Regions from separate parts of the Streptomyces sp. NPDC029956 genome, predicted to be linked through region 1. Evidence: riboswitches for the same ligand, from Rfam matches in the RefSeq annotation. Region 1 holds a riboswitch; the other holds the start of a gene.

Evidence for each region. A riboswitch is a leader RNA that binds a small molecule or an ion and turns the genes downstream of it on or off. The one in region 1 is predicted to bind S-adenosylmethionine.
Region 2: it holds a riboswitch for S-adenosylmethionine, as region 1 does, so the genes downstream of both, thrC (threonine synthase) here and ACZ4XX_RS30620 (aminotransferase class V-fold PLP-dependent enzyme) in region 1, are expected to answer to the same signal.

Annotation. Positions count from the first base shown of each region.
Region 1 is NZ_JBVHZJ010000050.1:14,152-19,837, reverse strand. Features, by position in the region: gene ACZ4XX_RS30640 (NYN domain-containing protein) at 1-291, opposite strand, end outside; gene ACZ4XX_RS30635 (hypothetical protein) at 325-567, opposite strand; gene ACZ4XX_RS30630 (rhomboid family intramembrane serine protease) at 726-1,460, shown strand; gene ACZ4XX_RS30625 (Lrp/AsnC family transcriptional regulator) at 1,457-1,738, shown strand; gene ACZ4XX_RS30620 (aminotransferase class V-fold PLP-dependent enzyme) at 1,810-3,213, opposite strand; SAM riboswitch class IV at 3,465-3,581, opposite strand; gene trpD (anthranilate phosphoribosyltransferase) at 3,670-4,734, opposite strand; gene qcrB (cytochrome bc1 complex cytochrome b subunit) at 4,866-5,686, opposite strand, start outside.
Region 2 is NZ_JBVHZJ010000034.1:53,889-59,574, reverse strand. Features, by position in the region: gene groL (chaperonin GroEL) at 1-320, opposite strand, end outside; gene ACZ4XX_RS25230 (cold-shock protein) at 640-843, opposite strand; gene ACZ4XX_RS25225 (MoaD/ThiS family protein) at 1,252-1,530, opposite strand; gene thrC (threonine synthase) at 1,571-2,881, opposite strand; SAM riboswitch class I at 2,875-3,019, opposite strand; gene ACZ4XX_RS25215 (glucosyl-3-phosphoglycerate synthase) at 3,169-4,137, shown strand; gene ACZ4XX_RS25210 (DUF7927 domain-containing protein) at 4,246-5,686, shown strand, end outside.

The DNA of each region.
Region 1 (5,686 bases):
CAGCTCGGGCTGGCCCTGCTTGAAGCGCTCGCCGATCCGCTGCCGGAACAGCGGGTCGCTCTCCAGGGCCGCCGCCATGGCGTTCCCGGCGAACTTGGCGCGCCGGCTCGCGGTGAACCGGGCGTACTGCCTCAGGGGTGCGGGCAGCTCCGCGACGGTCAGCCCGCCGAAGGCGTCGGCGACCAGCGCGACGACCCGCCGCCGTACGCCTTCCGGCAGCGGGTGGTCGAGCGTCTCGGCAGCGTCACCTGCCGCGCCGGCCGGCTCTCCACCGTGCGCGGGCTGCTCCACGATCCGTCACCCCTATGTCGTCCGCGCCGTCCCTCAGGAGGCGGCGCCCGGCCTGTCCACCAGCTCGATCTGATCCACCGCGTTGCACCAGCGACAGCGGACCGACTCGATGGTCTCACTGACCACCTGGCGTTCCTCGACCGTCGGGTCGCCCGCGAGGTCCAGATGGACGTACTCCACGACCTTGGAGGAGCGCGTCACGTCGAAGCGGGTCAGGTTGCCGCAGAGCGTGCAGCGCCACCGGGTGTCGGCGGTCGGCAGGGGAACCGTCGTCATCGTGCCGTCCTTCTTCCTGTTGCGTGGTACCAGGTGCGGGAGCCGCGGTGCGCCGTCGAACTGCGGTCGTACTGCCCGTTACCCTACGGCCTCGCCGGTACGCGAGGGCACGGCGAGGCACTCTGTCCAGTTCGGCCCCGGTACGCCATGATCTGTCCATGATCGACTGGCGAGGTACGGCCCTCGGTGCCTGGCGGGGCACCCGCACCGGCCCCAAGGTGACGTACGGACTGATCTCCGCCTGCTGTCTGCTCTTCGTGATCGGCCCGGTCTCGGGGCTCAACCCGGTGTACGGCACGGGGGACGAGCTGCTCGCGGCGCAGGGCGTGTACTTCCGGCGCTGGGGTGTCGTCCCCGCCGAGCTGATGAGCGGCGACCCCCGCGCCCTGCTCACCCCGTTCACGGCGCTCTTCGTCCACGGCAGCTGGCTCCACCTGCTGGGAAACATGCTGTTCCTGTACGTCTTCGGGGCGATGGCCGAGGAGCGCATGGGTCCCGTCGAGTTCGCCCTCTTCTACCTGGGCACGGGCTACCTCGCGCTGCTCGGGTACGCGGTGGCGCACGCGAACAGCGAGCAGACCCTGGTCGGGGCGTCCGGGGCGATCTCCGGGGTGCTCGGGGCCTTTCTCTTCCTCTTCCCGCGCTCCCGGGTCACCAGTCTCTTCCCCTTCCTCTTCTTCCTTCCGCTGCGCTTCCCGGCCTGGATCGTGCTGATCTTCTGGTTCGTGCTCCAGTGGCTGGCCGCGCAGGCGGCGGGCGCCGGTCCCGGCGTCGCCTATCTGGCCCATGTGGTGGGCTTCTCCGTCGGCTTCCTCTATGCCTGGGGGCGCTACCGGGGTGGGGATAGAGTGAAAGCCCAAGCCGCGGCGACCGAGGGAGAAAGCCAGCCGTGATCACCGCGATCGTGCTCATCAAGACCAGCGTGGACCGCATCCCCGAGATCGCCGAGTCGATCGCCGGGCTCGACAGCGTCAGCGAGGTCTTCTCGGTGACCGGCACCTACGACCTCATCGCCATGGTCCGCGTGCCCCGTCACGACGACCTGGCGGACGTCATCCCCGGCAGCATCAGCAAGATCCCGGGCGTCGAGGCCACGGACACGCATGTCGCCTTCCGTACGTACTCCCAGCACGATCTGGAGGCGGCCTTCGCCATCGGTCTGGAGTCCTGAGACCTCGTTCACGGCACGGGTGAAGGGGGCCTCCCGCTCGGGAGGCCCCCTTCACCCGTACGAGTGAGTGCTCAGCCGCGGTCCGGGACGCAGCGGCCGTCCTCGGTGCGGTACTTCCACTGCGCGCCGTCGCGGACGAGCTCCTTCACGGCGCCTACGAACCGCTCCACGTGCTCGTCCGGCGTACCGGCGCCGAAGCTCACCCGGATGGCGTTGAGCGACCTCTCCCCCGGGGCCGCCTCGGGGGCGCCGCACTCGCCCGGGTCCTGCGGGTCGCTGCCGAGCAGCGTGCGGACCAGCGGGTGCGCGCAGAAGAGACCGTCGCGGACGCCGATGCCGTACTCGGCGGAGAGCGCGGCGGCGAAGTGGGAGCTGTTCCAGCCCTCCACGACGAAGGAGATGACGCCGACGCGCGGCGCGTCGTCGCCGAACAACGAGAGCACCCTGACCTCGGGAACCTCGGCGAGTCCCGCCCGGACCGTGGCGATCAGGTGCTGCTCGCGCTCGACGAGGGAGTCGAAGCCGGCCTCGGTGAGCGCCTTGCAGGCGGAGGCGATCGAGTAGACGCCGATGACGTTCGGGGAACCGGCCTCGTGCCGGGCCGCGGTGGTGTGCCACTCCACGTCCACACCGCCGTCGGCCCGACGGGCCACCTTGCGGGAGGCGCCGCCGCCCGCGAGGTAGGGCTCGGAGTCCTGCAGCCAGTCGGCGCGGCCCGCGAGGACGCCGGAGCCGAAGGGCGCGTACAGCTTGTGCCCGGAGAAGGCGATCCAGTCCACGTCGAGCTCCTGGACGGAGACCGGGTGGTGGGGCGCGAGCTGGGCGGCGTCGAGCACGATCCGGGCGCCGTGGGCGTGCGCGGCGGCGGCGAGCTCCTTCACCGGCCACAGCTCGCCGGTGACGTTGGAGGCGCCGGTGACGCAGACCAGCGCGGGGCCGTAGGGGTCGCGGTCGGCGAGGGCCCGCTCCAGGGTGGCGACGGCCTGCTGCGGGGTGCGCGGTGCGTTGAGGTAGGTGACGCGGGCGTCGCGCCAGGGCAGCAGCGAGGCGTGGTGCTCGGTCTCGAAGACGAAGACCTGGCAGTCGGCCGGGAGCGTGGCGGCGAGCAGGTTGAGCGAGTCGGTGGTGGAGCGGGTGAAGACGACCTGGTCACCGGCGCGGCAGTCGAGGAACTCGGCGACGGTGGCGCGGCTGTTCTCGAAGAGGTCGGTGGAGAGCTGGGAGAGGTAGCCGGCGCCGCGGTGGACGCTGCCGTAGTAGGGGGCGTACGCGGCGACGTCGTCCCAGACCCGCTGGAGGGCCGGCGCGCTGGCCGCGTAGTCGAGCGCCGCGTAGGTCACCTCGCCGCCGGTGACGAGCGGGACGGTGACGTCCCGGCCGAGCACGGGGAGCGGGGCGGCGCAGCAGGGATCGGCGGACTCGGCGGCGGTCTCGACGAGGGTGGCGGTGGCGACGGCGTCAGGGCGTGCGGACATGGCGGTATCTCCCGGCGGGCGGTGCGGAATGGCTTCGGTGATCCGTACGCGGCCGGACACGGCGGGGTACGGGGTGACGCCTCGGAGGACACGGGTGCCCGTGGCGCACGGGCGGACTCAGGGGTGCACGGGGTACGCGGAAGTGACCCTGATCCGATGATCCGAGGGTGAAGAAGGGGCGTACTCGCCCTATCGCATTCGCTTGCTCACGGAAAAGCTCCTCGAGAGACCAGGACCCCTGGTGTTCGAGGGGTCCGCGCTTGCCGTAGACCTCGCTGCCTACGGCCTGGTCATCACCCGGGGCACCCCGCCACGGACGGAGGGTTGCCGGACAGCAAGCCGGGGCCAAAACGCTGTCACTCGTGACCTGTAGAGCATCCTGCCACATGATCGCCGAAGCGCAAGACCCCGGTCCGCATACTGGACCGGGGTCGGGCGCGTACGACGTGCGGGGGGTCAGGAGTTGCTGGCGGCGACCCAGCGCTCCAGGGCCCGGCGGGCCTCGCCGGAGTCGATCGACTCCGCGGCCTTCCCGATGCCGGCGCGGATCTGCTCCGCCAGGGTGCCCTCCCCCGGCGCGAGCGCGGTCAGCGCCGCCGCCGAGTTGAGCAGCACCGCGTCCCGTACCGGACCGGTCTCCCCCGCGAGCAGCCGGCGGGCCACGTCGGCGTTGTACGAGGCGTCCGCGCCGCGCAGCGCCTCCACGGGGACGAGGTCGATGCCGACGTCCCGGGGGTCGAAGGCCTCCTCCCGCACCGCGCCGTCACGGACCACCCAGACCCGCGAGGTGGCGGTGGTGGTCAGCTCGTCGAGGCCGTCGTCGCCGCGGAAGACCAGCGCGGAGGAACCGCGCTCGGCGAGCACCCCGGCGACGATGGGCGCCACCCGGGCGTCGGCGACACCGGTCGCCTGGGACCGGACGCGGGCGGGGTTGGTGAGCGGACCGAGGAAGTTGAAGACGGTCCGGATGCCGAGCTCCTTGCGGGCCATCGCCACATGGCGCAGCGCCGGGTGGAACTTCACGGCGAAGCAGAAGGTGATCCCGGCCTCCTCGGCGACCTCGACGACCCGCCTCGGGGTCAGGTCCAGGTTGACGCCGAGCTTCTCCAGGACGTCGGAGGCGCCGGAGGCGGAGGACGCGGCCCGGTTGCCGTGCTTGACGACCTTGGCGCCGGTGCCGGCCACGACGATCGCCGACATGGTGGAGATGTTGACGGTCTTGGCGCCGTCGCCACCGGTGCCGACGATGTCGACCGTGGCGCCGGGCACCTCGATCGTGTTCGCGTGCTCGTACATGGTGCGGACGAGGCCGGTGATCTCCTCGACGGTCTCGCCCTTGGCGCGCAGGGCCACGACGAAACCGGCGATCTGCGCGTCGGTCGCCTCGCCCCGCAGGATCCGGTCCATGGCCCAGGCGGTGTCCTCCGCGCTCTGGTCGCGGCCGGACAGCAGACCGTCCAGGACGACGGGCCAGGAGCGGCCCGCCGACGTAGGTCCTCCAGCGGGGGTCGCAGCGCTCATGGCAGCTCCTGGTCGGTCGGTGACGGCTAGGGCTCCACCCTATCGAGCCCCCGGGACGGCAAAGAGCCCCGTCCAGCGAATGGACGGGGCTCTCACCGTGGCGACTTGTCGAAAGTCAGGAGTTCAGATGATCAGTGGTGGCCGTGGCCGCTCTGGATCTCCTTGTACTCCTCGACGGTGGGCTTGGCGACCTGGCTGTCGTCGCCGTAGTAGCCCTTGTTGAGCTTGACCCGGAGCTTCTCCATGCGCCCGATCTTGCGCTCCACACCGTTCTCGTCGACGGCCGGCGGCAGCGCCGCGGCGTCGTACTGCTCGTGCGCGGTGAGGCGGTGCAGCTCGCCCTGGCTGAGCGGCTCGTGGATCTCGACGAACTCACCGTGCGGCAGGCGCTTGATGATGCCGGACTCGCGGCCGTGCAGCACCTTGTCCTTGTCGCGGCGCTGGAGGCCGAGGCAGATCCGCTTGGTGACGACGAACGCGATGACCGGGCCGACGAAGAAGAAGATCCGCACGAACCAGGTGATCGAGTTGAGCGACAGGTGGAAGTGGGTCGCCCAGAGGTCGTTTCCACCACCCACGAGCATGATCATGTACGCGGTGATCCAGGCGACACCGAAACCGGTGCGCGTCGGAGCGTTGCGCGGGCGCTGCGCGATGTGGTGCTCGCGCTTGTCGCCGGTGATCCACGACTCGATGAACGGGTAGACCGCGATCGCCGCGAGGACTGCCGGGAAGATCGCCAGCGGGATCATCACGCCCAGGACGAGCGTGTGGCCCCAGAGGTTGATCTCCCAGCCCGGCATGACTCGGATCAGACCCTCGGCGAAGCCCATGTACCAGTCGGGCTGGGCGCCGGTGGACACCTGGTCCGGGCGGTACGGGCCGAGGGCCCAGATCGGGTTGATCGAGGCGATCGCCGCGATGACCGCGATGACACCGAAGACCAGGAAGA
Region 2 (5,686 bases), on a different contig from region 1:
GCCACGTTGCGCAGGCCCTCGCGGACGAGCGCCTGGGCGAGAACGGTGGCGGTGGTCGTACCGTCGCCGGCGACGTCGTCCGTCTTCTTGGCGACTTCCTTGACCAGCTCGGCGCCGATCTTCTCGTACGGGTCCTCGAGCTCGATCTCCTTGGCGATGGAGACACCATCGTTGGTGATCGTGGGGGCGCCCCACTTCTTCTCGAGGACGACGTTGCGACCCTTGGGGCCGAGGGTGACCTTGACGGCGTCAGCGAGCTGGTTCATGCCGCGCTCGAGACCGCGCCGGGCCTCCTCGTCGAACGCGATGATCTTGGCCATGTGAAGTGGTCCTCCCGGACATGGGGTGGATAACGCTCCAGGACCGCGCCGACGCCCGCGACGGACGGCCTCCGCAGCTCCGCGTGGTTCCTTGCCCCACCCGGCCGGCGGCCTCGTCTGCCCGATCCTCGTAGCACTCTCACCTGCCGAGTGCTAACGCCAATGATTAGCACTCGCCCTATGAGAGTGCAAGCGACTCTCGAGTTTCGAGAGGTGGACGGAGGGGCGTGAGGGGGCGCGGGAACGCGCGAGGGGTCCGCATCCCCTCAGGGATGCGGACCCCTCGACGGCGTTGCGTCGGTGGCCGATCGCGCCGCGCTCAGACGGCGAGCTTGACCATGTCCGCCTGCGGACCCTTCTGGCCCTGCGAGATCTCGAACTCGACTCGCTGTCCCTCTTCGAGGCTGCGGTAGCCATCCATCTGGATCGCGCTGTAGTGGACGAAAACATCCGCACCACCGTCGACCGCGATGAAGCCGTAGCCCTTCTCCGCGTTGAACCACTTGACGGTGCCCTGAGCCATGCCTAACTCCCCTATTACTGGCCCTTGCGCGGGACCCGCACTTCGCGGAACCCGGGTCAGACCCTGCGCCGGAACGCGTCGACCGCGGCTGAATGTATCTGCCCAACTGCCCTCTGCAACAGGTCAATCGAGCGAGAATTCTGGGCGCCACGGAAAGGCGAATCAGGGAGAATCCCTTGAATTACCGGGCAAGTCGGGCCCGGCAAAGCGTGCAGAAGGTACACAACGCGCACGCACTTTGGCCGCTTCTTGTCGTACCGGGACGCATTCTCATATGCGTCTGGCATGAGCGGCAGGGGGGACTTCCCCAACTCTACCGCGCTCAACCATGCAGAATTGCCCCCTCCGCTTTATGTCGCGGAAGGGGCAATTCAAGAAAGACGGGACAACCGATGGCCCTATGAGGGCTCAGCAGCCTCCGGCGACGGCCGGGATGATCGAGACGCCGGCGCCGGCCGGGGTGGCCGTCTCCAGACCCTGCTCGAAGCGCACGTCGTCGTCGTTCACGTAGACGTTCACGAAGCGGCGCAGCTTGCCCTGGTCGTCCAGGACGCGGGCGGCGATGCCCGTGTGGTTCTTCTCCAGGTCGGCGATGACCTCGGCGAGGGTCGCGCCCTCGGCCTGGACCTCGGACCGACCGCCCGTGTAGGTGCGGAGGATGGTGGGGATGCGGACGTTCACGGCCATGTCTTCGTAACCTTTCGGTGGGCCAGGGAAGCGGACGGACTCAGACGGCGAGGCCGGCGTCGCGGAACGCGTCCAGGCTCGGGCGGATGGTGACGGTCGCCTGAGAGGTGTCGGCCACCGCGTCCAGGGTCTTGAGTCCGTCGCCGGTGTTGAGGACGACGGTGGTGAGGTTCGGGTCGATCAGCCCGTTCTCGACGAGCTTCTTCGCGACGCCGACGGTCACGCCGCCCGCGGTCTCGGCGAAGATGCCCTCGGTCTGCGCGAGGAGCTTGATCGCGTCCACGACCTGCTCGTCGTTCACGTCCTCCACGGCGCCGCCGGTGCGACGGGCGATGTCCAGGACGTACGGGCCGTCGGCCGGGTTGCCGATCGCGAGCGACTTGGCGATGGTGTTCGGCTTCTGCGGGCGGACGACGTCGTGGCCTGCCTTGAAGGCCACCGACACCGGGGAGCAGCCCTCGGCCTGGGCGCCGAAGATCTTGTACGGCTTGTCCTCGACGAGGCCCAGCTTGATGAGCTCCTGGAGACCCTTGTCGATCTTCGTGAGCTGGGAGCCGGAGGCGATCGGGATGACGAGCTGGTCGGGGATGACCCAGCCGAGCTGCTCGCAGATTTCGTACGCCAGCGTCTTGGAGCCCTCGCCGTAGTACGGGCGGAGGTTGACGTTGACGAAGCCCCAGCCCTCGCCCAGCGGGTCGCCGATGAGCTCGGAGCAGAAGCGGTTGACGTCGTCGTAGTTGCCCTCGATGGCGACGAGGTCACCGCCGTAGACACCGGCCATGACGACCTTGCCCTGCTCCAGGTCGTGCGGGATGAACACGCAGGAGCGGAAGCCGGCGCGGGCGGCGGCGGCGCCGACGGCGCCGGCCAGGTTGCCCGTGGAGGAGCAGGAGAGGGTGGTGAAGCCGAAGGCGCGGGCGGCCTCGATGGCCTGGGCGACGACCCGGTCCTTGAAGGAGTGGGTCGGGTTGCCGGAGTCGTCCTTGACGAAGAGCTTGCCGGGGGCGACGCCGATCTCGCGGGCGAGGTTGTCGGCCTGGACGAGCTTGGTCCAGCCCGGGTTCAGGTTGGGCTTGTCGGCGACGTCGGCGGGGACGGGCAGCAGCGGGGCGTAGCGCCAGATGTTGGCGGGGCCGGCCTCGATCTGCTTGCGCAGCGCCTCGGGGTCACCGGTGGGGAGGTCGTACGCGACTTCGAGCGGTCCGAAACAGAGCTCGCAGGCGAAGATCGGGCCGAGCGGGAAGACTTCACCGCATTCGCGACAGGAGAGTCCCGACGCGGGACCGAGGTCGACCGAAGTGGCGGGGGTAACAGTCTGTACAGCCATGGAGGCGAGGCCCTTTCTCCTCATCTTTCCCATGACGAATTTTTCGCCATGAGACGGATTTGGCACCTTCCCTAGTCGGGAGCCTCGCTGGAGGACGAGTAACCGACTGGAGGGTTGCCGGGGCTTCAACGGGCCGTTTCCCTCTGCCCCTCTGGATGAGCGGTATTCGATTGTGAAGCGCGGTGAACTTTCGTTCCTGCGCTCCGGCGCGGGCGGCACCCCGACGTGCATCGGGCATCCGCGTTGTTCAAGACTGTAACCGAAGGCCCGGACGCTTGGACCGGCCGTCCGAACCGCGAGATGGAGATCACGTGCTGGAAGAGGTGGAGCGCTGGCTGGACCGGCGGTCCTGGTCCGTGGCGGACCGGCCGCTGGAGCGGATCCTCGCCGCGAAGCGGAACACGAAGGTCAGCGTCGTCCTGCCGGCGCTGAACGAGGAGGCGACGGTGGGTGACATCGTCGCCGTGATCCGGCGCGAGCTCATGTCGGAGGCGGTGCCGCTCGTCGACGAGCTGGTGGTGATCGACTCGGGTTCCACGGACCGTACGGCGGAGGTGGCTGCGGCGGCCGGGGCGCGGGTGGTCGCACGGGACGCGATACTCCCCCGGATACCGGCCGTGCCGGGCAAGGGCGAGGTCCTGTGGCGGTCGCTGATGGTGACCACCGGGGACATCGTGTGCTTCATCGACGCGGATCTGCGGGACTTCTCGGCGGACTTCGTGTCGGGGATCGTGGGCCCGCTGCTGACCGACCCGGACGTGGACTTCGTCAAGGCGATGTACGACCGTCCGCTCGGCCCCGGGTTCGATGGCCTCGCCTCCGGCGGGACCCCTGCCCAGGGGGGTCGGGTGACGGAGCTCGTGGCCCGTCCGCTCCTCAATCTGCACTGGCCGCAGCTGGCCGGTTTCGTACAGCCGCTGGGCGGCGAGTACGCGGCGCGCCGGTCCCTGCTCGAACGGCTGCCCTTCCCGGTCGGGTACGGGGTGGAGCTCGGCCTGCTCGTGGACGCGCTGCACACGGTGGGCCTGGACGCGCTCGCGCAGGTGGACGTGGGGGTGCGCAAGCACCGGCACCAGGACGGGCAGGCGCTGGGCCGGATGGCGGCGGCGATCTACCGGACGGCGCAGCTGCGGTTGTCGCGGGGACATCTGGTGCGGCCGCGGCTGACGCAGTTCGAGCGGGGCGAGAAGGGTTTCGAGCCACGGACGTACGCGGTGGACACGGAGGAGCGGCCGCCGATGGCCGACATCGTGGAGTACGCCCGCCGCCGCGTGGCCTGACCGTGCGGCGCCCTGACCGCCGTACCCCACCGCGTGGCGCCCTGCCGCCTTGCCCGTCCGCGTGGCGTAACGCCCGATGATGATCAGTTTTTTCTATATTGCCCTTTTATGCGCTTCAGACAACATCACCTGGGCAGGGTGCTCGCGGCCGCCGTGGCCGTCGGACTGACGGCGGGCTCGCTCGCGTTCACCGCGGCGGGGCCGGCCGCGGCGGACGTGGTCGAGCCGTTCGGCAAGCGGTACGCAGCGTCGCTGTACGGCGACTTCACGACGCTCGGCAACACGGTCATGGGCTGTCCGACCACCCCCGCCGACCTGGCCGCCCGCTGTGCGACCGCGGCGAGCGGCCAGGGCTCGGACGGCAACAACACCTTCGTGATGCGGCGGATCGACGCCGGCGCCATGGGTGGCGAGCACGGCTCCAGCACCGGCCACGTGCGGATTCCGGCAGGCGCCGAGGTGGCGTACGCCCGGCTCTTCTGGGGTGGCAACGACGGCACGTACACGAGCCCGAGCGGGGCTCGGCTGAAGCGCTGCGACCTCTCCGGCGCCGATGCCGGGCGCTCGCCCGGCGACCCCACGACGACCGCCCCGGTGATCAGGGTCGGCACGGGTGCCGCGACCCCGGTCTCGATCGACAGCATGGTCGCCGACCCGGCGGACACCGACGGCCCGCACTACTACACGGGCGAGTCGGACGTGACGGCCGCGTTCGCGGGCACGTCGGGGACGGACGCGCAGGTGGCCGTCGGCAACATCTGGGCGCCGGACGGCAAGGGCTGCGTGGCGGGTTGGTCGCTGACCGTCGTCCACCGGTTCCCGGGACCGGACCCGGTCCGCGCCCCCGAGCGGCGGAACGTGTCCGTGTACGGCGGGCACGTCCTCCAGCGCTCGTCCTCCCCCGCGACCACGATCACCGTGGACGGCTTCCACCGGAGCGGCGGCACGGCGCGGGCCGGTGTGACCGCGTACGAGGGCGACCGGAACACCCCCGGCGACACCTTCCTCGTCGGCGGCAAGGCCGTCACCGAGGCCCGCACGGGCGACACCGGCGACTTCTTCGTCGGCGGGGGCGACGGCGCCGTCGCCCCCGAGCAGGTCGACAACCTGGGCATCGACACGAAGACCTTCGACATCCCCGACGACGCCGTCCCGCAGGGCGCCACCTCGGCCGATCTGACCTTCTCGACGCGCGGCGACACCTATGTGGCCGCCGCGCTGGCCTTCTCCGTCCCGGTCCCCGACCTGGAGATCACCAAGACGGCGAGCCCGCGCACGGTGAAGCCGGGCGACACCCTCACGTACACGATCACCGCGAAGAACGTCAGCGCGCTCGACCTCCCGAACGCCAGGTTCGTCGACGACCTGACCGGGAGCCTCGACGACGCCGAGTACCGGGGCGACCTCCGGACGGACCTGGGCACGGCGACGTACACGGCCCCGAGGATCGGGTACGCGGGAACCATCCCGGCCGGGAGGACGGCGACCGTCACCTACTCGGTGAAGATCAAGAACCCGCCGACCGGCGACGGCAGGCTCCACGACCGCG